Linked DNA regions of Marinobacterium aestuarii. The protein of the gene in region 2 interacts with the protein of the main gene of each other region in a pairwise test. Links are inferred from orthologs where the notes say so. Each region holds a gene or a part of one and is shown on either strand. Other genes may lie near its edges.

Region 1 (11,254 bases), 2.9 Mb from region 2 along the record:
GTATTGGGCTGGTGATACTGGGGTCGGTGGTTGGCAATCTGCCACAGAGCTGGGTGACCTTGCCATGGTTGTGCCGGCTGCCAAGGTCTGGCGCCCATACTTGATAAGTTTCAGGCAAGCAGCCTCCGCCGTTTCGTCCAGTCGAAACCTTGGATTGCGGGTGTATAAAGTGGGCAAGCGGTGACTGAAGGTGATCAGGCGCAGATGTTCCACGTGGAACCTTTGTGCTGGCTGAGGTGTTTTTTTCAGCGCTCGGTACTCAAGACCCTGCACTCCAGCTCCCAAGTAAGCGCCTCAAAAAGAAAAACCCGCCGAATGGCGGGTTTTGTCTGACCGGTACAGCCGCCGTATTTAGCTGCCGATGACCGAGATATCAGCGACGCCCAGGAAGAGTCCGCGCAGCTGCGCCAGCAATGCCAGACGATTGTTGCGCACGGCTTCGTCGTCGGCGTTGACCATCACCTCTTCGAAGAAGCGATCGACAACCCCGCGCAGATCAGCCAGCTGCTCCAGCGCTGTCTGATAATCACCGCTGTCGAAGGCCGGCTGCAGTTCTAGCTGCATGGCCTGCACGCGGGAGAACAGCTCCTTCTCGGCGGCTTCCTGCAGCAGGGATTCGGAGACAGCGGCGTTACCCTGTGACTCCTGCTTGCTGAGGATGTTGCTGACGCGCTTGTTGCCCGCAGCCAGCGCATCGGCTTCGGGCAGTGTGCGGAAGTGGGCAACGGCACGTACGCGGCGATCGAAGTCCAGTGGGCGGGTCGGCCTGAGGGCGTGCACGGCCAGGAAGGTCTCAACCGCGATATCACGATCTTCGTACCAGGCACGCAGACGGTCCAGCATGAAGTCCAGTACTCGCTCCTCGAGCCCGTCACGGGCCGGCAGGCTGGCGTGGCCGTCGGCGGCAACCTTGAGCAGCTCGCTCAGATCCAGATCCAGTTCCTTCTCAACCATGATGCGCAATACGCCGACAGTGGCGCGGCGCAGGGCAAAGGGGTCTTTGGAGCCGGTTGGCGGCTGATTGATACCGAACAGACCCGTCAGGGTATCGAGTCGGTCGGCGATGGCCACAGCCGCACCTGTGAGGCTTTCGGGCAGTTCGTCGCCGGCGAACCTGGGCATGTACTGCTCGTTCTGCGCCAGGGCTACGTCCATCGGCTCACCGTCGTTGAGCGCATAGTGATAGCCCATAAGGCCCTGCAGTTCGGGGAACTCCAGCACCATTTCGGTTACCAGGTCGCACTTGGACAGCAGGGCTGCGCGCTCTGCCCACTCGGGGTTACTGCCGATACAGCTGGCGATAAAGCCTGCCAGATGGGCGACGCGTTTTGTCTTGGCATACAGGCTGCCGAGGTCCTTCTGGAAGACGATGGACTCGAGCTTGTCGCAACGCTCTGCCAGGGTGGTCTTCTTGTCATTCTCGAAGAAAAAGGCGGCATCGGCCAGGCGCGGTCGAATGACCTTTTCGTTGCCATGGATGATCTGCTGCGGATCTTTCGATTCGATGTTGGCCACGGTAATGAAGTACGGCATCAGCTGCCCTTTCGCGTCCAGCAGATGGAAGTACTTCTGGTTGTCCGCCATGCTCGAAATCAGCGCCTGGGACGGTACCGCCAGGAAGCGTTCCTCGAAGCGACCGGTCAGGGCTACGGGCCACTCGTTGAGGGCCGTGACTTCGTCCAGCAGCGCAGGGTCAATCACAACCTGGCCACCGATCCTGGCGGCTTCGCTCAGCAGCTGGCTGCGGATCAGTTCGCGGCGCTTGGCAAAGTCGGCGATAACGTAGCCCTGCTCCTGCAGTACCTGCTCGTAATCTGCCGGGGCTCTCAGCTCGATTTCCTGGTTGTAGTGGAAGCGATGACCACGGGTCGTGCGGCCAGCCTTGAGACCGATGATTTCGCAGTCCAGCACCTGGTCACCGAACAGCAGGGCAACCCATTTCACCGGGCGCACAAACTCGGTACGGGATGCACCCCAGCGCATGCGCTTGGGGATCGGCAGCTTGTCGAGCGCCTGCTGAATAATCGCCGGCAGCGCTTCGGTCAGTGGGGTTGCGGCGGATAGCTGGCGAAAGCACATCTTGCCGTCCATCTCGGTCAGCTGATCAACGCTGGTGCCGCACTTGCGGGCAAAGCCTTCCAGTGCCTTGCTGGGTGCGCCACTGGCGTCGAAGGCGATTCGGGCCGGCGGACCCTGCACGAAAAATTCGCTGGCCGGGACTTCGGTGCACAGCTGTTTGATCAGCAGCGCGAGGCGGCGCGGGGCGGCGAAGGAGCGAAAAACGGCGGGCTTGAGCAGCTCGGCGGCGCCCTGGCCCAGTACCGCTTCGATGCCCTTGCGGATTTCGCTTTCCAGCGCTTGGGAAAGTTTCAGCAGTGCCTTGGGGGGCAGCTCTTCGGTGCCCAGTTCAAACAGGAAATCTTGGGTCATCATTTCGACTCCTCGCAGGCGGCGAGTACTTCTGCACGAATATCAGGCGCTGCCAGAGGGAAGCCCAGCGCCTTGCGGGCGTTGAAATAGGCAGCGGCAACGCCACGGGCCAGGGTCCGCACACGCAGTATGTAGCGCTGACGTTCGGTAACGGACACCGCATGGCGGGCATCCAGCAGGTTGAACGTATGGGATGCCTTGAGTACCTGCTCGTAGGCTGGCAGCGGCAGCGGTGTTTCCAGCGCCAGCAGCTTGTTGCATTCGCGCTCGTGGAAATCGAAGTTGCCGAACAGGGTATCAACGTCGGCGTGTTCGAAGTTGTAGGTCGACTGCTCCACCTCGTTCTGGTGGTAGACGTCGCCGTAGGTCACGACGCTGCCGTCGGGATGACGCGCCCAGACCAGGTCGTAGACGCTGTCGACTTCCTGCAGGTACATGGCGATGCGCTCGAGACCGTAGGTGATCTCGCCGGTGACCGGATAGCACTCCAGGCCGCCGGCCTGCTGGAAGTAGGTGAACTGTGTCACTTCCATGCCGTTAAGCCAGACTTCCCAGCCCAGACCCCAGGCGCCGAGGGTGGGCGATTCCCAGTTGTCTTCGACAAAGCGCACGTCGTGCACATTGAGATCCAGACCCATGCGTTTCAGCGAGCCCAGGTACAGCTCCTGCAGGTTGTCCGGTGACGGCTTGATGACGACCTGGAACTGGTAGTAATGCTGCAGGCGGTTGGGGTTTTCGCCATAGCGGCCGTCAGTCGGACGGCGGCTGGGCTGAACGTAGGCGGAGCGCCATGACTCTGGGCCGATGGCACGCAGGAAGGTCGCCGGATGGAAGGTGCCGGCACCAACTTCCATATCCAGCGGCTGAATAATTACGCAGCCCTGCTCTGCCCAGTATTGCTGCAAAGCCAGGATCAAACCCTGGAAGGTGCTGACGTCTGAGGTCACCTTTTCGGTCACGGAGATCACCATCTTTAATAGTCGGTTGGCCAAAATTAGAGCGAAATTATACACGAAAAGCGCCGCGTCCGAGGCGCAGCGCCCTCTGAGTGATTGTGAAAATGCCGGGTTGCAGCCAAAACCGATGAACACTGTCGTCGGTGCCGCAGGCTGCGTGATATTCGATATACTGTGCGACTCTGGGAACAACGCTTGGGATGGGCATTGCATTGGACAAAGTAAGAGCTGTTTTAGCCATACTGGTGCTCGGCGTGCTGGCACTGCTGCCGCTTAAATGGGCCCAGTCTTTGGGCGCCTGGTTTGGTCGCCGGCAACTGAACAAGCCAAACAGCAAACTGGCCGGCAATACGCGGCGCAACATTGCACTGTGCTTTCCCGAGCTTGATGCCCCGGCGCAGGAAAAACTCATCGCTGCGAGCCTGGCCGAAACCGGTCGTTCCCTGGCCGAGATGGGCATGTCCTGGCTCTGGTCGCCGCAGCGCAGCCTGAAAAATATTCGTTCGGTTGAGGGCGAAGAGCTGATCATCGAGACCCTGGCCGCGGGCCGGGGCATCATCCTGATTGCACCTCACCTGGGGAACTGGGAAGTACTGAATCTGTACCTGTCCAAGCGCTATCCGTTTACGGCCATGTACAAGCCACCGCGCCTGAAACTGATGGATGATCTGGTCAAGCGCATGCGTGCGCGTCTGGGCACGCGCATGGCGCCGGCCAACGCCTCGGGTGTGCGCATGGTCATGAAGGCGCTCAAACGTACAGAGATGGTGGGTATCCTGCCGGATCAGGAGCCGGATGATCAGAGCGGAGTCTTTGCGCCCTTCTTCGGGGTCGATGCGCTTACCATGAAACTGCTGCCGCAGCTGGCACGGCAAACCAAGGCCAGGGTTATCTGTGGCTACGCCGAGCGGTTGCCCAAGGGTGAGGGGTTCAAGGTGTATTTTCGCGAAGCCGAGGCCGGGCTGGACAATCCGGACCTGGTGCAGGCCGCCGCTGCGATGAATCGCTCGGTAGAGGCCTGTGTGCGTGCCCTGCCCAGCCAGTATCAGTGGGAGTACCGTCGTTTCAGCAGTCGCCCTGCGGGGCAGCCCAAGCGGTACTGATAGGGGCGTAAGGGGGCGGCGTGCGCGGCTTCGAATCTGTTTTTATTGCACTTTGAACAACACAGGGGCCTTGCGGCCCCTGTGTTGTTTTAGCGGCGCCAGAAGATGGGGGTAAAGAGCACCAGCAGTGTGAAGACCTCAAGACGTCCGAGTAGCATGGCAAAGCACAGGATCCATTTGGCGGTGTCGTTGAGGCCGCCAAAATGCACCGAAACATCCCCCAGACCCGGGCCCAGGTTGTTCAGCGTGGCGCCCACCGCCGACCAGGCGGTGACCTGATCCAGTCCTGTGCCCAGTAGCGCCAGGAGCATCAGTACAAATACCAGCAGGTAGACTGAGAAAAATCCCCAGACAGCTTCCAGCACCCGGTCAGAGATGGGCCTGTTGCCCACCTTGACCGAGATGATTGCGCTGGGGTGTACCAGGCGCTGAATTTCGCGGTAACCCTGCTTGAGGATCAGCAGGATGCGGATAACCTTCATGCCGCCGCCGGTGGACGCCGCACAGCCGCCGACGAAGGCGGTAATGAAGAGCAGAAACGGCAGCATGACCGGCCAGTTGGCGAAGTCCGCGGTGGAGAAACCGGTGGTTGTGGCAATGGATACGACCATAAATACCGCCCGGCGCAGGGCTTCGTTAACGGCGTAGGTTTGCGTCAGCGCCAGTACCATAAAGGTGATCAGGGCGGTGCCGCCGAGCAGCGTCAGGTAGAAGCGAAACTCCGGATCCTGGAAGTAATGACGGATCGAGCGCTGGCGCCAGGCGAAAAAGTGCAGGCCGAAGTTGACCCCCGACAGGAGCATGAAAAAGATCGCGATGCCTTCGATCAGCGGGCTGTCGAAGTAGCCAATGCTGGCGTCATGGGTCGAGAAGCCGCCGATGGCGACGGTCGAGAAACTGTGGGCAATGGCATCGAAGGGGGTCATGCCCGCCAGCCAGTAACCCAGCGCACAGGCGATCGTCAGCGACAGGTAGATATACCAGAGGGCCTTGGCTGTTTCGGTGATGCGCGGGGTGAGTTTCGAGTCCTTTACAGGCCCAGGCGTTTCGGCCCGGTACAGCTGCATGCCACCGATGCCCAGCATTGGCAGTATCGCCACGGCCAGCACTATGATCCCCATGCCGCCCAGCCACTGCAGCTGCTGGCGGTAAAACAGAATCGAGGGGGGCAGCCAGTCGATGCCGGTCATCACTGTGGCGCCGGTGGTGGTGAGCCCCGAGACGGACTCGAATACCGCGTCCACAACACGCAAATGCGGGTAGTCCGCCAGCATCAGGGGGACGGCCCCGAACAGCCCCAGCACTGTCCAGAACAGTACTGTTATCAGAAAACCGTCGCGGGTGCGCAAGTCCTCCCGCACGCGGTGTACCGGCAGCCAGAGAAAGAAGCCGGTGAGCAGTGTAATGGCAAAGCCTGCCACGAAGGACTGGTGTGCCCCATCCTCGTAGATATAGGACACCAGTAGCGCAGGCAGCATGGTGATGCTGAATATCATCAGCAGAATGCCGAGAATTTTTAGAATGACTCTATAGCGCATAGGGTGCTAGCCGCTCAGAAAAAGGCGAGACCAACCTGGAACAAGCGCTCAACGTCGCGGATACGGCGCTTGTCTACCAGGAACAGGATGACGTGGTCGCCATTCTCGATCACGACATCATCGTGGGCGATCAGAACCTCGTCGTTTCGGATGATGGCGCCTATGGTCGTGCCGGGGGGCAGATCTATATCCTCGATGGCCCGCCCCACCACCTTGGAGCTGCGTCTGTCACCATGGGCGACGGCCTCAATGGCTTCGGCGGCGCCGCGACGCAGCGAGTGCACGGCGGCCACATCGCCGCGGCGAACGTGGGTCAAGAGCGCGCTTATGGTGGTTTGCTGCGGTGAAATGGCGATGTCGATCACGCCGCCCTGCACCAGATCAACATAGGCCGGGTTGTTGATCAGCGTCATCACGGTACGGGCGCCCAGGCGCTTGGCCAGCATCGAGGCCATGATATTGGCTTCGTCATCGTTGGTCAGCGCCAGGAAAACATCGGTGTCTTCGATGTTTTCCTCGATCAGCAGATCGCGATCCGAGGCACTGCCGTGCAGGACTATAGTGTTCTCGAGGGTCTTGGCCAGGGTGTTGCAGCGCTGAATACCGCGCTCGATGATTTTGACCTGGAACTGGTTTTCGATATTGGCGGCCAGGCGGGCACCTATATTGCCGCCGCCGGCAATGATCAGGCGCTTGTAGGGATTGTCGAGCCGGCGCAGTTCGCTCATCACGGAACGGATGTCTCGCTTGGCGGCGATAAAGAACACCTCGTCGTCGGCCTCGATCACCGTATTGCCCTGGGGGATAATCGGCCTGTCCTGGCGGAAAATCGCGGCCACACGGGTATCCACGGCGGGCATGTGGGTGCGCAGGTAGGATATTTCGCGCCCGACCAGCGGGCCGCCGTAATAAGCTTTTACCGCCACGAGCTGGGCCTGGCCTTCGGCAAAGTCCAGCACCTGCAGTGCGCCCGGGTGCTGAATGAGGCGCTGAATATGCTGGGTCACCAGCTGTTCCGGGCTGATCAGAACATCCACCGGGATGGCCTGGTTCTTGAAAATTTCCCCTTCCTTGCGCAGGTAGTCGTGCTCACGCACGCGGGCAATCTTGGTCGGGGTATTGAACAGGGTGTGGGCCAGCTGGCAGGCGATCATATTGACTTCGTCACTGTTGGTGACGGCGATCAGCATGTCTGCATCCCGGGCGCCTGCGCGCTCCAGCACGCTGGGGTAGGAGGCCTTGCCTTCGATGGTGCGGATATCGAGCCGATCCTGCAGTTCGCGCAGGCGCGCGCTGTCGGTATCAACAATGGTGATATCGTTGGCTTCAATGGCAAGGTTTTCTGCCAGAGTGCCGCCGACCTGGCCGGCTCCCAGTAGGATGATTTTCATAGGTCAGCGGGGCCTGCCCTGATCAGTTGGCGGGTTTTTCAAGTACAGCGTAGTAAAAACCATCGTGTCCATCTTGCTGCGGGAACAGCTGGCGCCCCAGTGGCCGTGCATGGCCCCAGTCCGCTTCTATGGGCAGGTGGCGAACATCCGGCTGCGCCTTGATGAAGCGGGCGAGCAAGCGCTCGTTTTCCTGCGGGAAGACAGAACAGGTGGCGTAGAGCAGCTTGCCGCCCGGGCTGAGCATGTGCCAGCAGTTGCGCAGAATGCTCAGCTGCAGATCCGCCAGGCGCTTCAGATCTTCGTTGCGGCGCAGGTACTTGATGTCCGGGTGACGCCGGATGACACCGGTGGCGCTGCAGGGGGCATCAATCAGGATGCGGTCATAACTCTCTCCGTCCCACCATTTTTCGCTGGCGGCATCACCCAGGGTGACGGTGCAGCTCAGCTTGAGGCGCTGCAGATTCTGCTGAATGCGTTCGGCACGGCGTGAATCGAGCTCAACCGCTTCCACGCTGGCAAGACCGGGTTCGTGTTCCAGCAGATGACACAGCTTGCCGCCGGGTGCGGCGCAGGCATCCAGTACCCGTTGGCCGGGCTTGAGGTCGAGCAAGGGGGCCGACAGCTGTGCGGCTTCGTCCTGCACGCTGACCAGGCCATCAGCAAAGCCCGGCAGCTCGGTGACATCACAGGGCTGGTTGAGGTAGATGGCGGTTTCGGCGAAGGCCCCGGGTGTTGCCTCAATGCCGGCGATATAGAGCTGCTCGAGATAGGCTTCGCGCGTACTGAGCCTGGTATTGAGGCGCAGTGTCATGGGCGCGGGCTGGTCGTTGGCCAGCATGATCTGGGGCCAGTGGTCGGGCCAGTTCTGCTGCAGCTTGCCAATCATCCAGTCGGGATGGTTGTACTGCAGGCGCGGGTTGTCGCCCAGGGTTTCCATGATGCTGTCACGCTCGCGCTGGAAGCGGCGCAACACGGCGTTGACCAGACCGCGGGCCCAGTTCTTGTTCAGATCTTCGGTGGCATCGACGGTTTCGCTGATGGCGGCGTGGTCGGCAATGCGGGTCTGGTCGAGCTGGTAGAGCCCAAGCAGCACCAGTGCCTGCAGATCTGCATCCTTGTCGCGAAATGGCTTTTGCAGCAGGTGCTCGGCGATCAGGGCAAGTCTGGGCTCGAAACGCATGGTGCCGTAGCACAGTTGCTGCAGTAGCGCGCGGTCCCGCGGAACGCAGGTGTAGAGAGAGGTTGGAAGCGTTGCACTGAGAGAGCCGCGGTGCAGCAGCAGGGGGGCCAGTGTCTGGGCGGCCAGTGTTCTAAGGTTCATGCGGCTCCAAGCCTCGTGCCCAGGCGGAAGGTCTCACGCCTGGAATTCATAATGTCTGCGCTGTTGAGCGGGGTTCCGCCGGGCAATTGCAGTCGTGTAATGCGAAGGGTGCCCTGTCCACAGGCGATGCAAATGCCATCCTTGTCTGCCGCGATCACAGTGCCGGGTAAGGCGTCACTGCTGCAGCTCTGGGTATTGTTCTGCGCACTGGCGGCCCAGATGCGCAGGGTTGTGCCCTCGAGCTGGGTGAAGGCGACCGGCCAGGGCGACAGGCCGCGAACCTGGCGCGCGAGGTAGTCTGCGCTTTGCTGCCAGTCGATGTTGCCTTCCTGCTTTTCAAGCTTGTGGGCGTAACAGGCCTGATCGTTGTTCTGCACTTCCCTGCTGATGCTGCCATCCTCGATTGCCGCGAGGCTTTGCGTCAGGGTGCTGGCACCGAGCGCCGCCAAGCGGTCATGCAGTGCGCCGCTGTTGTCGTCGGACAGAATCGGACACTGGGTCTTGAGCAGCATGTCGCCGGTATCCAGGCCCACATCCATCTGCATGATGGTGATGCCGGTGTCGCTGTCACCGGCCAGCAGTGCCCGGTGTATGGGCGCGGCACCGCGCCAGCGTGGCAGCAGCGAGGCGTGCACATTAATGCAGCCAAGCCGTGGTATCTCCAGCACCACTTTGGGCAACAGCAGACCATAGGCGGCCACGACCATCAGGTCGGGTTTGAGTGTGGCCAGTTCCTGCTGCGCGTCTGCATCTTTGAGCGAAAGCGGCTGGTAAACCTCTATACCCTGCTCCAGCGCAAGCCTCTTGACGGGACTTGGAGTCAGCTTGCGGCCACGTCCCGCGGGACGGTCGGGCTGGGTATAGACGGCGATAATCTTATGGTGGGTGTCAAACAGGGCCTGCAGGCTGGCTGCGGCAAAGTCGGGTGTGCCGGCGAAGACAATTCTCAGCGGCTCGGGCATCGGGGGGCTCCCTTGTGAAATCGATCTGCAGGGGGCCTCTGGGCCCGCCTGCAAGTCTTGCAAACGCCAGCGGCGGATTAGACCGGCTGGCCTTCTTCCAGACGGTGTTTCTTTTCCAGCTTGCTGCGAATCCGGGTGCGCTTGAGCGGCGACAGGTAATCGACAAACAGCTTGCCATCGAGGTGATCGATTTCATGCTGAATGCAGACAGCCAGCAGGTCGCGGGCTTCGAAATCGAGAGGGTTGCCATCACGATCCAGCGCCTTGACGCGGATATGGTTGGGCCTTTCGACATTTTCATAGAAGCCGGGCACGGACAGGCAGCCTTCCTGCATGCGCTCAAGTTCTTTATCGAGTACTTCGAAGGTAGGGTTGATCAGCACCAGGGGCGCATCGCTCTCGTCGGAAACATCAAGGGTGATGATGCGCTGATGCACATTAACCTGGGTGGCCGCCAGGCCAATACCCGGTGCGTCGTACATGGTTTCGAACATGTCGTCGATTAACTGACGAGTATTCTCAGTAACCGTTTCGACGGATTCTGCTATGGTACGCAGACGCGGGTCCGGAAATTCGAGGATCGGTAGTTTGGCCATGAGGTCCGATAATTACTAGGGTTCAAAGTGAGCCGTGAATGGCGAAATTCAGCTATCAGCCTATTATACTGATATCGCTGCTCATTGCATTGCGCCTTATATTATCGGCCACGCTGGAAAAGCGACGCTTCTGGGGTAGTTCTAACAAGGGATTTGGGTATGAAGAAACTGCTGTGCGGACTGCTTACCTGTCTGCTGCTTCTCACCGTTTCGGTTGCCAATGCCGAAGTACGAAAAGACAGAATTCAGCTGCGTGAAAATTATCCAACAGAATATGTCGTCGTAAAGGGCGACACTCTCTGGGATATTTCTGGTCGCTTTCTGCAACATCCCTGGCAATGGCCAGATGTTTGGGACGTAAACCCGCAAATCTATAATCCGCATCTGATTTATCCGGGCGATATTATCTATCTGAGCTGGATAAACGGTCAGCCGCGCCTGTCGTTGCGCCCGGGTGGTACCCGGCTGAGTCCCAAGGCACGGGTCTCGCCACTGGATGATGCGATTCCGGCCATTCCGCTGAAAGACATTATCGCTTTCCTGTCTGACCACCTGGTGGCCGACGAGGATCTGCTGAACAATGCGCCTTATGTCGTCGGTGGCCGTAATGATCGGATACTTGCCGGTGCCGGCGATCGCGTTTATGCCCGCGGCGAGCTGAAATCCGATGAGCGGCTACAGGCGCTGTATCGTCCGGCTACCGAATATCGCGACCCTGTGACCGGCGAATTCCTGGGCTATGAAATGCTCAAGATCGCCGATACCGCGATTCCGGCCCAGGAGAAGGACATCATCACGCTGGATCTGCGCAAGACCCGTGAGGAAGTTCGTTTGCTGGACCGCGTGTTGCCCATTGAGGAAAGCCGCATCCAGTCGCTGTTTCAGCCTTCAGCGGTGCCAGAAGGCACTGAAGGTCTGATCCTCTCGGTACTCGGCGGAGTAGCCAAGATTGGCCAG
Region 2 (11,403 bases):
TTGGGGTAAGGATGCGGACCTGCGGCAGTACCAATGATGTAGTAAGTGGTATCGACGTTGGTGACCCAGTCGCGCATGGCTTCGTTCATGGCGTCTTTGAGCGTGCGGGTACCGGACTCCACCGGCACTACCGTCGCGCCCAGCAGCTTCATGCGATAGACGTTCAGCGCCTGGCGGCGCACGTCTTCGATACCCATGTACACCACACACTCAAGACCCAGGCGCGCCGCCACTGTGGCAGAAGCCACACCGTGCTGACCGGCACCGGTTTCGGCGATGATACGCGGCTTGCCCATTTTCTTGGCGATCAGAGCCTGGCCGATAGTGTTGTTCACCTTGTGGGCGCCGGTGTGGTTCAGGTCTTCACGCTTGAGATAAATCTGTGCGCCGCCATTTTCCCGTGACAGGCGTTCGGCATGATAGAGCGGCGACGGACGGCCCACATAGTGCGCCAGATCCTTGTCGAACTCTGCCTGAAACTCCGGGTCCTGACGCAGGGATTCGTAGGTACTTTCCAGATCCTGGAGGGCACCAATCAGCGTTTCGGAAACGAAACGACCGCCGTAGGGACCAAAATGTCCGCGGTCGTCCGGTAACTGCATCAGTGCAGCCAGTTCAGCTTTTGTCGGCACGTGCCACCTCTTCGATAAACTGTTTCAGCTTATTGTGATCTTTGATCCCCTTCGCCGCTTCAACGCCTCCACTGACGTCCACGGCAAAAGGGTTGACCTGCGCTATGGCAGATCGAATATTGTCCGGATTCAGCCCGCCCGCCAGTATGATCTGCGGCCGCACCGAGACTGGAATGCGCGCCCAGTCAAACGCCTCGCCGGTGCCTCCTGGCACGCCGGCCCTATAGGCATCCAGCAGAATACCCCGGGCGCCGGCATAGTCCTGCATGACAGCAACGATATCAAGGCCTGGCTTCATGCGCAGCGCCTTGATATAGGGCCGCCCAAAGCCTGCACAAAAATCCGCCGACTCATTGCCGTGAAACTGCAGCAGGTCTATGCCGGTCGTCGCCACAACCTGCTCCACGTATTCCGGGCTTGCATCGACAAACAATGCCGTCGTCGTCACGAAGGCGGGCAGGTCCGCAATAATGCGGGCTGCTACCTCGGGTGTCACATGGCGCGGGCTTTTGGCATAAAACACAAATCCCAGCGCATGGGCGCCGAGCCGAACCGCCGCCTGCGCATCATCCAGACGAGTAATACCGCAAATCTTGACGCGTGTAGTCACGACCGTGGCTTCCTGAAAACGCACGATAATACCAGAAGGACCGGGCTAAAGTCAGTCCGCCCCGCCCAGGAAATAGGGCCCCAGCGGCGATGGCGGCAGCTTGAAATGTTCCGGATAGCGCACATCGACGAAATAGAGCCCATGGGGCGGCGCCGTAATGCCGCCCTTGCGCCTGTCCCGCGCCTGCAACACGTCCTGCGCCCATTCGGGCTCAGCCTCGCCGGCACCCACGGTCATGAGCACACCGGCAATATTGCGCACCATGTGATGCAAGAACGCATTGGCCTGCACATCGATGACAATCAGCTCACCGGCACGGTAAACCTGCAGCACACGCACTTCCCGCACAGGACTCTTGGCCTGACAGCCAATGGCGCGATAGGAAGTGAAATCGTGTTCGCCAACCAGGTATGTTGCCGCCGCATTCATGCGCGCAAGATCAAGCCTTTTGTGGGTCCAGGTCACGCCGCGGGCCAGCAGCGCAGGTTTCACTGGAGCCGAGCGAATCAGATAGCGGTAACGTCGCTCCCGGGCGCTGAAGCGGGCATGAAAACTATCATCCATCTGGCGTGCCCACTGGATGGCGATATCATCCGGCAGATTAGTATTGGTCCCCAGCACCCAGGCGCGTTCATCACGCTTGGCCGTCGTATCGAAATGAATGATCTGGTAGCTGCCACTGACGCCGGCATCGGTACGCCCGGCGCAGACGACATTAACCGGCTCGTTGGCGACCCGGCTAAGCGCCTTCTCCACCGTTTCCTGAACACTGGGCACATTGTTGGTTTTCTGTGTCTGCCAGCCCCGGTAGGCGAAGCCGGCATATTCGACACAGAGCGCATAACGGACGGGGGCGATCGAAATCGCCCCCGTAGTAGTTTCTATTTCAGACTTCATGAACTTACGCTATAGACTCCATCAGTTTGCGAGCTTCCTGTTGCTGGACGTCACTGCCGTCGCTCAGTATTTCACTCAGTATATCCTTGGCACCGTCGCGGTCTTCCATATCGATATAGGCGCGGGCCAGGTCAAGCTTGGTTTCGACCTCGTCGGTACCCTCCAGGAAGCCCATGTCATCGAAGCCGCGATCTTCGTCATCGGCGCCGCTGTCGTCAAGCGCGATATCGTCATCCACTGAGCCCAGCAACGCTTCCAACTCGGTATCCAGATCCATCTCGTCGTCGATGGTGACATCCATCTCATCCGCGTCCGCATCACTGCCGGATTCAGACTCCAGCGCGGCCAGCATGGCATCCAGATCATCGTCAGCATTTTCAGCCAGCACTATGGCATCGGTATCATCCTGATCATCGGCATCCAGATTTTCCGCCAGCAGGGCATCTAGCTCATCCAGCGGCTCGCCTGCAACAGCCTCTTCGGCCAGCTCAGCCTGCTCTGCATCGCTCGCCTCTGGCGGATTGAACACCAGTTCATCGTCCAGTTCGAACTCAAGCGCATCCTCTGCAGGTGCAGCGGCGTCACTGTTTGGGGCAGTATCAATGGCCGCCTCGAGCTCTGCAGCTTCAACGCTTTTAGCAGCAAAACCTTCAGCGTCCTGCCCCTGTGCAGTAGCGCTGGAGAACTCGACCTCGGAAACAGACTCGGCGCCCTCTTCAGCCCTGGCTGCGTGCGCATCGCCCGACCCCGCTGTCAGATCCATCAAGTCATCATCCTGCGACAAATCCAGCGGTGCGACCTGGTTAAGGCGATAATCCAGCTCGTCACTCTCTGTTTCTGTATCGCTGTCGCTGGCGTCGACCTTGTCACCCGGACGGTAGTCAGAGACTTCCTCTTCCGCCGACTTGGGGACATTGCTGCCCGCAATCACCGAATCGAGCCCCAGGCTTTCCAGCGTGTCTTCAGGCTCATCAAAGACTTCAACCTCGCCTCCCAGCTGCCCCATGCCCGAGCGCAGATCAGCCCGTTCGGCATCGGCCTCATCGCCGTTGGCAGGCCCGAGCAAATCATCCAGACTTTCATCGAAGTCGTCATCAACCCCGGCGATCTGATCCTGAACCGGCATGTCTTCCTCGAAGTCCGTATCCAGGCTCAGGTCGAACTCGTCGTCGTCGAACAACGGCCGATCGGACGAAACTGCGGTGACTGCGGCGGCCGGTGCCGTCTGCATCTCGTCGGCAAGTTCCAGATCCAGGTCCAGATCAAAATCGTCCGTATCATCCGCTACGCTGGCATGGGAAGCCTCGAATTCCGCCTTGGCATCACGGGCGTCCTGATCCAGCTCCTCGTCAGCAATCCAGACAGCCGTTGCGCCCGCTGCTGCACCCGCTGCTGCAGCAACAGCGCCACCTGCCAGCGCGCTGTCTGGCGCATCGCCGGCCTTGGACGCCGGCGCCTCAGGTGCCTCTTCAGCAGCGTCTTCAATCACCTCATCATCTTCACGCCGCTTGCGCCCAAGGGCCAGCAGCCCCACCAGCAAGCCGCCGATGACCGCCCCCAGACCCGCCATGTAGGCCGGCGTTTGCAATATAGTTTCAACCAGACCAGAGGGGCTCTCAGGGGTCGCCTTGGCGGGCGCTGCAGGCACTGCCGCGACGGGCTGAACCTGCTGCAGCTGATCCTGCAACGCAGCCAGCTGCTGGTCCTTGAGTTCCAACAGGCGCTGCAGGGTTTCCATCTGCTGCGAAATGGCGGTGAGTTTGTCATTAAGTTCAGTATTGTCACGTTCGATCTTGTCGACCGACTCCTGGGTCACTGCGAGGCGATTCTCGAGCTCCTCATTGCGTCGCAGCAGCTCGGCTTTTTCAGGATCAGCGACGGGCGCTTCGACCACCTTGCTGGCACCTGCTTCGTCCTGCACCGGCGCGACCTGCCCCTGGTCAGGCGCACTTAAAATTTTCAGCTGCCCCGCATCGGCCACAGCCGATGTCGGCTGAGAATCAGCCGGGGCTAGCGGCTTTTTTTTTGAGCCATCTTCCTGCGGAGCGCTCGGCGCGGGTGCCGCCGATCCTGCTTTCCAGCGCTGCATCTGACGCGCCACTTCATTGGTGGCTTCCCGGGCACTGAGCGCCTGCACTTCATTCAGACTCGGCAGTTCGAGCACTACGCCGGCTTTGAGGAAATTGATATTGGAACTGGGAAATGCCTGTGGATTCTTGCGCTGCAACGCCAGCATCATCTGATTGATACTGGTGCCAGCGCCGGGCGAATGACGCTTGGCCAGCCCCCCTAGCGTATCGTTGGTTTCAACGAAGACCTCGGTCTGAGCATTCATGTTGCTGCGGATATTATTGGCCGGCGGACGGGCGCGCGAGGGTGCCGCAAACACCGGCTGCGGAGCAGGTACGCTACTCCGGCTTGCCTGTGCAGGCACAGGCGTGGCACTGCCGCCAACGGGTGCAGCCTGGAAGGCCGGCGGGTCCAGCAGCACCGTATACTCGCGTACGAGCCGGCCATTAGGCCAGTTGACCTCCACCAGCAGATTCAGAAAGGGCTCACGCACAGGACGGCTTGATGTCAGCCGAATGCTGCCGGTACCGTTCTGATTGATATTGACCGAAAATTGAACATCGGAAAGCAGCCGGGAGCGATCGATACCCGCCATCGCAAACTGATCCAGGTCCGCCATCTTTGGCACCACCTGCAATGGATCCAGATCGCGTACCTGCAGCAACTGAATTTCCGCATCGAGCGGCTCATTCAAGGCTGACTTGATTCGGATTTGGCCCAGACCCAAGGCATGTGCCTGACTGGCCCCCAGAACTCCCGCTACAGCTAGACTTAAAGCAAGTTTGCGCAACATCTGCTTGTTCCTTTTGTCCACTGTCTGATTACGCCATCAAATCAGACAGTTGCGATTCCGAATATCGAACAGAGTATTATTTATAAAGTAGGAAACGGTCAAGGAAAGCACCGGACAGAAGCGCTTTATTAGCCTGCAGGCCACTTCCTTCAGGAAAAAATAGCATTAAAAAAGGGCCGCAGCCCTTTTCAATCCGATTTTACAGTCCCGCCTGGACCAGCAACTCGGCAATCTGCACTGCGTTCAGGGCCGCCCCCTTGCGCAGGTTGTCCGATACAACCCACATATCAATGCCATTTTCGCTGGAAATATCTTCACGAATACGGCTCACGAAGACCGCATCCTTGCCCGTCGCCTCGGTCACCGGCGTAGCCCAACCACCGTCAACCGCTTCGTCAATCACCTCAACACCGGGCGCCATCTGCAGCATTTCGCGCACTTCAAGCGCACTGATCTGCTCGCGAGTTTCGATATGCACCGCTTCGCTGTGACCAAAGAACACCGGCACACGCACACAGGTCGGATTCACGCCGATGTCGTCATCTTCGAGGATCTTGCGCGTCTCATTGACCATTTTCATTTCTTCGTGCGTATAACCGTTATCGTCAAAACCGTCGATTTGCGGCAGCACGTTGAAAGCCATTTGTTTGGGGAAAACCTGCACATCGATATCCTGCCCATTGAGCAGCAGCGCCGTCTGGCGCGCCAGCTCTTCGACTGCCTTGCGACCACCGCCAGACACCGACTGATAGGTTGCCACATTGATACGACGAATACCGGCGCTGCGGTAGATAGGCGCGACCGCCACCAGCATCTGGATCGTTGAGCAGTTGGGATTGGCGATAATGCCACAGTGGTCGTGAATACGCTCCGGGTTTACTTCAGGCACGATCAGTGGCACTTCGGGTTCATCACGAAAGCAGGAACTGTTGTCGATGACCACCGCACCCGCCTCGACCGCCACAGGGGCGTACTGGGCCGCGACATCAGCACCTGCCGCGAAGAGCGCTATCTGCACCTGGGAGAAATCAAAATCGGCAACGTTTTTTACCCGACGAGACTTGCCGTTAAAGTACACCACGCCGCCGGCAGAGTTATCACTGCCCAGCGGGTACAGGTTTTCGATCGGGAAACCCCGGGATTCCAGCAGCTCGATCATGGCCTCGCCAACAAGGCCGGTCGCGCCAACTACTGCGACGTTATAGGTCTGACTCATCACATCTCCAAAAGCAGGCCAGCCCGAACATGTCGGGCTGGCGAAAAACCCGGCGACAGCTGCGCTGCGCCAGGTTCAAATTGTGTCACTGCGTAAAGGCAGTGATCAGTCGGCCATCAAAATCCGCAGCATGCGGCGCAGCGGCTCGGCCGCGCCCCAGAGCAGCTGATCGCCAACACTGAAGGCATTGAGGTATTCACCACCAAGGTTCATCTTGCGCACGCGCCCCACCGGCACCGACAGCGTACCTGTGACCTTGGCGGGCGTCAGCTCGCTCATGGTCAGTTCGCGATCGTTGGGCACCAGCTTCACCCAATCGTTGGCATCAGCAATCATGCCCTCGATTTCATCCAGCGGGATATCCTGCTTCAGCTTGATGGTAAACGCCTGGCTGTGGCAGCGCATGGCGCCAATGCGCACACAGGTACCATCGATGGGGATCGGCCGATCCGACAGTCCCAGGATTTTGTTGGTTTCGGCAAAACCCTTCCACTCTTCGCGGGTCTGGCCATTGTCCAGCGGGCTGTCGATCCATGGGATCAGACCACCGGCCAGCGGAACACCGAAGTTATCGGTGGGCATCTGACCGCTGCGCAGCGTTTCCGCCACCTTGCGATCCACGTCCAGAATGGCGCTGGAGGGGTGCAGCTGATCGGCCACAGAGCCGTGAATGATGCCCATCTGGCTGATCAGTTCACGCATGTGACGCGCGCCGCCGCCGGATGCAGCCTGGTAGGTCATGGAGGTCAGCCATTCGATCTGACCCGCCTTGAACAAGCCACCAAGCCCCATCAGCATCAGCGATACGGTGCAGTTGCCACCGATGAAATTCTTCACGCCACGGCTGAGGCCATCCTGGACAACATTCAGATTGACCGGGTCCAGCACGATCAGACTGTCGGCATCCATGCGCAGGGACGATGCCGCATCGATCCAGTAGCCTTTCCAGCCCGCCGCACGCAACCGGGGGAAAACATCCTTGGTGTAGTCGCCACCCTGGCAGGAAATAATCGCATCCATCTGCTTGAGCTCATTAATGTCCTGAGCATCTTTCAGAGCCGGAATCGACTTGCCAATATCCGGGCCGGCTTCGCCGACCTGAGAAGTGGTGAAGAACACAGGCTCATCGATCTGATCGAAATCCCGCTCGTCCCTCATGCGTTGCATCAGCACAGAACCAACCATTCCGCGCCAACCTACAAAACCTACACGTTTCATTCTTTTCCCCACTGATTGGAAAGATAACCAACGACAAAAGCCAGCCTGTGTCAGGCTGGCTTTTGGCTGCCCTGAAAAGGGACGCCGGTCAGGCGTTCAGCGCACGCAACACAGCATCACCCATTTCTGAGGTGCTGGCCGCCTGCATGCCGGCAGACATGATGTCTGCAGTACGCAGATTCTGATCCAGCACCTGACTCACCGCCGCCTCGATTTTATCCGCAGCTTCCGGCGCCGCCAGAGAGTAACGTAACATCATAGCGACTGAGAGGATGGTTGCCAACGGGTTGGCGATACCCTGACCGGCAATATCCGGCGCAGAACCATGGCAAGGCTCGTACATGCCCTTGCCGTTTACGTCCAGCGAGGCCGAGGGCAGCATGCCAATGGAGCCGGTCAGCATGGCCGCCGCATCCGACAGAATGTCACCGAACATGTTGCCCGTCACCATAACATCAAACTGCTTGGGCGCACGCACCAGCTGCATGGCGGCGTTATCCACATACATGTGCGACAGTTCAACGTCCGGGTATTCGGCCGACAGCTCGATCATGACCTCACGCCACAGCACCGTGACTTCCAGCACGTTGGCCTTGTCGACGGAGCACAGACGCTTGTTACGCGCCCGCGCCGCCTCAAACGCCACACGGCCGATGCGACGGATCTCATTCTCGTCGTAGACGTAAGTGTTAAAGCCCTCACGCACACCGCCTTCCTTGATGCGTACACCGCGGGGCTGGCCAAAATAGATACCGCCGGTCAGCTCGCGCACGATGAGGATATCGAGCCCTGCAACCACCTCAGGCTTGAGACTGGAGGCATGGGCCAGCTGCGGATAGAGAATGGCCGGACGCAGGTTGCCGAACAGACCCAGTGCAGAACGAATGCCCAGCAGACCTTTTTCCGGGCGAATGGCAAAGTCCGGGATGCTGTCCCATTTGGGCCCACCGACGGCGCCTAGCAGAATCGCATCCGCCGCCCTGGCCGCCGCCAGAGTTTCATCCGGCAGAGGCTTGCCCGTGGCATCAATGGCGGCACCGCCGACCAGTTGTTCGTCGATTTCGAGCCCCAGGTCAAACTGGCTGTTTACGCAGCTGAGCACCTTGCGCGCTTCGCGCACGATTTCCGGGCCAATACCGTCACCGGGCAGAATCAGAACTTTCTTGCTCATGCGAACTTCCTATTTCGTAGTATCAAACAGCCAGGGCGCTGCCGCACCGCGGCGCGCTTCATAGGCGTGAATATCATCGGCATACTGCAGCGTCAGGCCAATATCGTCCAGCCCGTTCAGCAGGCAGTGCCGGCGAAAGCCATCAATGTTAAATTCGATTTCACTGCCGTCAGGTTTGCGGACCACCTGGCGCTCCAGGTCGATGGCAAGCTCATAGCCTTCGGTTGCCTGAGCTTCGACAAACAGCTCATCCACCACGGACTCATCCAGCACGATCGGCAGCAGGCCGTTCTTAAAGCAGTTGTTGTAGAAGATGTCGGCAAAACTCGGCGCAATAATGGCGCGAAAACCGAAATCTTCCAGCGCCCAGGGCGCGTGCTCACGGCTTGAACCGCAACCAAAGTTCTTGCGGGCCAGCAAAACGCTGGCACCTTTGTAACGGGACTGATTAAGCACAAAGTCGGGGTTGATCGGGCGCTGGCTCACATCCTGATCCGGCTGACCTTCATCGAGGTAACGCAGTTCGTCAAACAGATTGGGGCCAAAGCCGCTGCGCTTGATCGACTTCAGAAACTGCTTGGGAATAATCAGGTCGGTATCGACATTGGCACGGTCCATCGGTGCGACGATGCCCTGATGCAAATTAAACTTGTTCATAGTGGGTCTCCTTCGCGCTTAGTGTTTGACGAGCTCGCGCACGTCCACAAAATGACCGGCAATGGCTGCTGCTGCCGCCATGGCCGGGCTGACCAGATGGGTCCGACCCCCAAAGCCCTGACGCCCTTCGAAGTTACGGTTCGAGGTCGATGCACAATGCTCGCCCGCGCCCAGCTTGTCGGGGTTCATGGCCAGACACATGGAACAGCCCGGCTCACGCCATTCGATACCCGCATCGATAAATACCTTGTCCAGACCTTCAGCCTCGGCCTGCGCCTTGACCAGACCGGAACCCGGCACCACCAGCGCCTGCTTCAGGGTGGCAGCGACCTTGCGGCCTTTAACAACGGCAGCTGCCTCTCGCAGATCTTCAATGCGCGAGTTGGTGCAGGAACCGATAAATACCCGATCCAGCTGAATCGTGGTGATGTCCTGATCCGCCTGCAGCCCCATGTATTGCAGCGCGCGGCTGTAGCCTTCACGCTTGGTGACATCGGTTTGGGCCTCAGGATTGGGCACCTTGCCACTGACACCGGTGACCATTTCCGGCGATGTACCCCAGGTAACCTGCGGCTCTATATCGGCCGCATCAACCTGAACCACCGCATCGAACTGCGCATCGGCATCGGATACCAGGTCCTTCCAGGCCTCAACCGCCAGATCCCAGTTTTTCCCCTTGGGCGAATAGGGCCGTCCCTTGACGTAATCGATCGTAACCTGGTCGCAGGCCACCAGACCCACACGCGCACCGGCCTCGATCGCCATGTTGCAGATCGTCATGCGCCCTTCCATCGAAATGCCAGCCATGGCCGAACCGCCAAACTCAATGGCATAGCCCGTACCGCCCGCGGTGCCGATGACACCGATGACATGCAGGATCACATCCTTGGCGGTCACGCCGGTGCCCAGCTGGCCATCAATACGCACCAGCATGTTGTCCATTTTCTTGGTGATCAGGCACTGGGTTGCCAGCACATGCTCAACCTCGGAGGTACCAATACCGTGCGCCAGTGTAGCGAAGGCGCCGTGAGTCGACGTATGGGAGTCGCCACAGACCACGGTCATGCCCGGCAGGGTTGCGCCCTGCTCCGGGCCAACGACGTGCACAATGCCCTGGCGCAGATCATTCATCTTGAATTCGGTGATGCCGAAAGCCTCGCAATTGTCGTCCAGCGTCTGCACCTGAATGCGCGACACAGGATCAGCGATGCCCTGGACGCCACTGGAGCGCTCCGTGGTCGGCACGTTGTGGTCAGGTGTCGCCAGGTTGGCATCAATACGCCAGGGTTTGCGGTTGGCGATGCGCAGACCTTCAAACGCCTGGGGCGATGTCACTTCGTGCAACAGGTGGCGATCAATATAAATCAGCGCACTGCCATCATCGTTCTGGCGTACAAGGTGGTCTTGCCACAATTTGTCATACAGCGTTTTACCGGCCATTTATCGCTCCTCCCAAATCGGCTGACAACTCCCTGCAGGACTCACCCGCAGCGACATTTACGCATCCTATGCCAGGGATTCACACAAAACAAATTCATTATTTTTATAGTTTGAATTCCAAATAGGAATACATAAACTGACAAGCAGTCTATTACGAGCAGGATCCATGGATACACACACCCTGCAGGCCTTCGTCTGCGTCGCCCAAACCGGCTCGTTTTCCCAGGCCGCAAGCCAGCTGTTTCTGACTCAGTCAGCGATCAGCAAACGTATTTCACTGCTGGAAGCGCAGCTTGACACCCGCCTGTTCGATCGCATCGGCCGCCATATCAGCCTGACCGAAACCGGGCGCGCGCTGCTGCCCCGCGCCAACCGGGTCCTGCTGGAACTGGACGATGCCAGACGCATGATCGGCAATCTATCCGGGGAGGTGCAAGGCCCCCTGAGCCTGGCCGCCAGCCATCACATCAGCCTGCATCGCCTGCCCCCGATCCTGAAGGCCTATCGCCAGCGCTACCCCGCGGTAACGCTGGAGCTCAAGTTCGATGAGTCCGAACGGGCTTTTGAAGGCATTCTGAAGGGTGATCTGGAGCTCGCGCTGATTACCCTCTCCCCCAACCCACACACCAGCATCTGCTCTGAGACCATCTGGCAAGACCCACTGCACTACGTCGTTGCCAAAGAGCACCCGCTGGCCAC

The links.
Region 1: the proteins of A8C75_RS12845 (region 2) and def interact in binary tests that used the Escherichia coli proteins (3 or more experiments, as listed by UniProt). The link is inferred for Marinobacterium aestuarii from one-to-one orthologs.

Annotation. Positions count from the first base shown.
Region 1 is NZ_CP015839.1:18,343-29,596, forward strand. The notes cover bases 8,539-11,254. They hold def (peptide deformylase), read right to left. Parts: upstream 10,298-11,254; coding sequence 9,779-10,297; downstream 8,539-9,778. Other genes in these bases: rsmB (16S rRNA (cytosine(967)-C(5))-methyltransferase RsmB), read right to left, coding at 8,539-8,739; fmt (methionyl-tRNA formyltransferase), read right to left, coding at 8,736-9,701; A8C75_RS00115 (LysM peptidoglycan-binding domain-containing protein), read left to right, coding at 10,457-11,254. Outside these bases: A8C75_RS00070 (DMT family transporter), read left to right, coding at 1-104; glyS (glycine--tRNA ligase subunit beta), read right to left, coding at 352-2,433; glyQ (glycine--tRNA ligase subunit alpha), read right to left, coding at 2,430-3,401; A8C75_RS00085 (lysophospholipid acyltransferase family protein), read left to right, coding at 3,599-4,489; A8C75_RS00090 (TrkH family potassium uptake protein), read right to left, coding at 4,579-6,027; Trk system potassium transporter TrkA, read right to left, coding at 6,042-7,418; more of rsmB, read right to left, coding at 7,441-8,538. UniProt on the Escherichia coli protein: Removes the formyl group from the N-terminal Met of newly synthesized proteins. Requires at least a dipeptide for an efficient rate of reaction. N-terminal L-methionine is a prerequisite for activity but the enzyme has broad specificity at other positions.
Region 2 is NZ_CP015839.1:2,929,995-2,941,397, forward strand. What follows is about bases 4,211-7,075. They hold A8C75_RS12845 (aspartate-semialdehyde dehydrogenase), read right to left. Parts: upstream 6,219-7,075; coding sequence 5,202-6,218; downstream 4,211-5,201. Other genes in these bases: A8C75_RS12840 (FimV/HubP family polar landmark protein), read right to left, coding at 4,211-5,002; asd (aspartate-semialdehyde dehydrogenase), read right to left, coding at 6,324-7,075. Also shown: trpB (tryptophan synthase subunit beta), read right to left, coding at 1-602; A8C75_RS12830 (phosphoribosylanthranilate isomerase), read right to left, coding at 616-1,242; tRNA pseudouridine(38-40) synthase TruA, read right to left, coding at 1,294-2,139; more of A8C75_RS12840, read right to left, coding at 2,144-4,210; more of asd, read right to left, coding at 7,076-7,436; leuB (3-isopropylmalate dehydrogenase), read right to left, coding at 7,525-8,607; leuD (3-isopropylmalate dehydratase small subunit), read right to left, coding at 8,617-9,264; leuC (3-isopropylmalate dehydratase large subunit), read right to left, coding at 9,283-10,704; A8C75_RS12870 (LysR family transcriptional regulator), read left to right, coding at 10,871-11,403.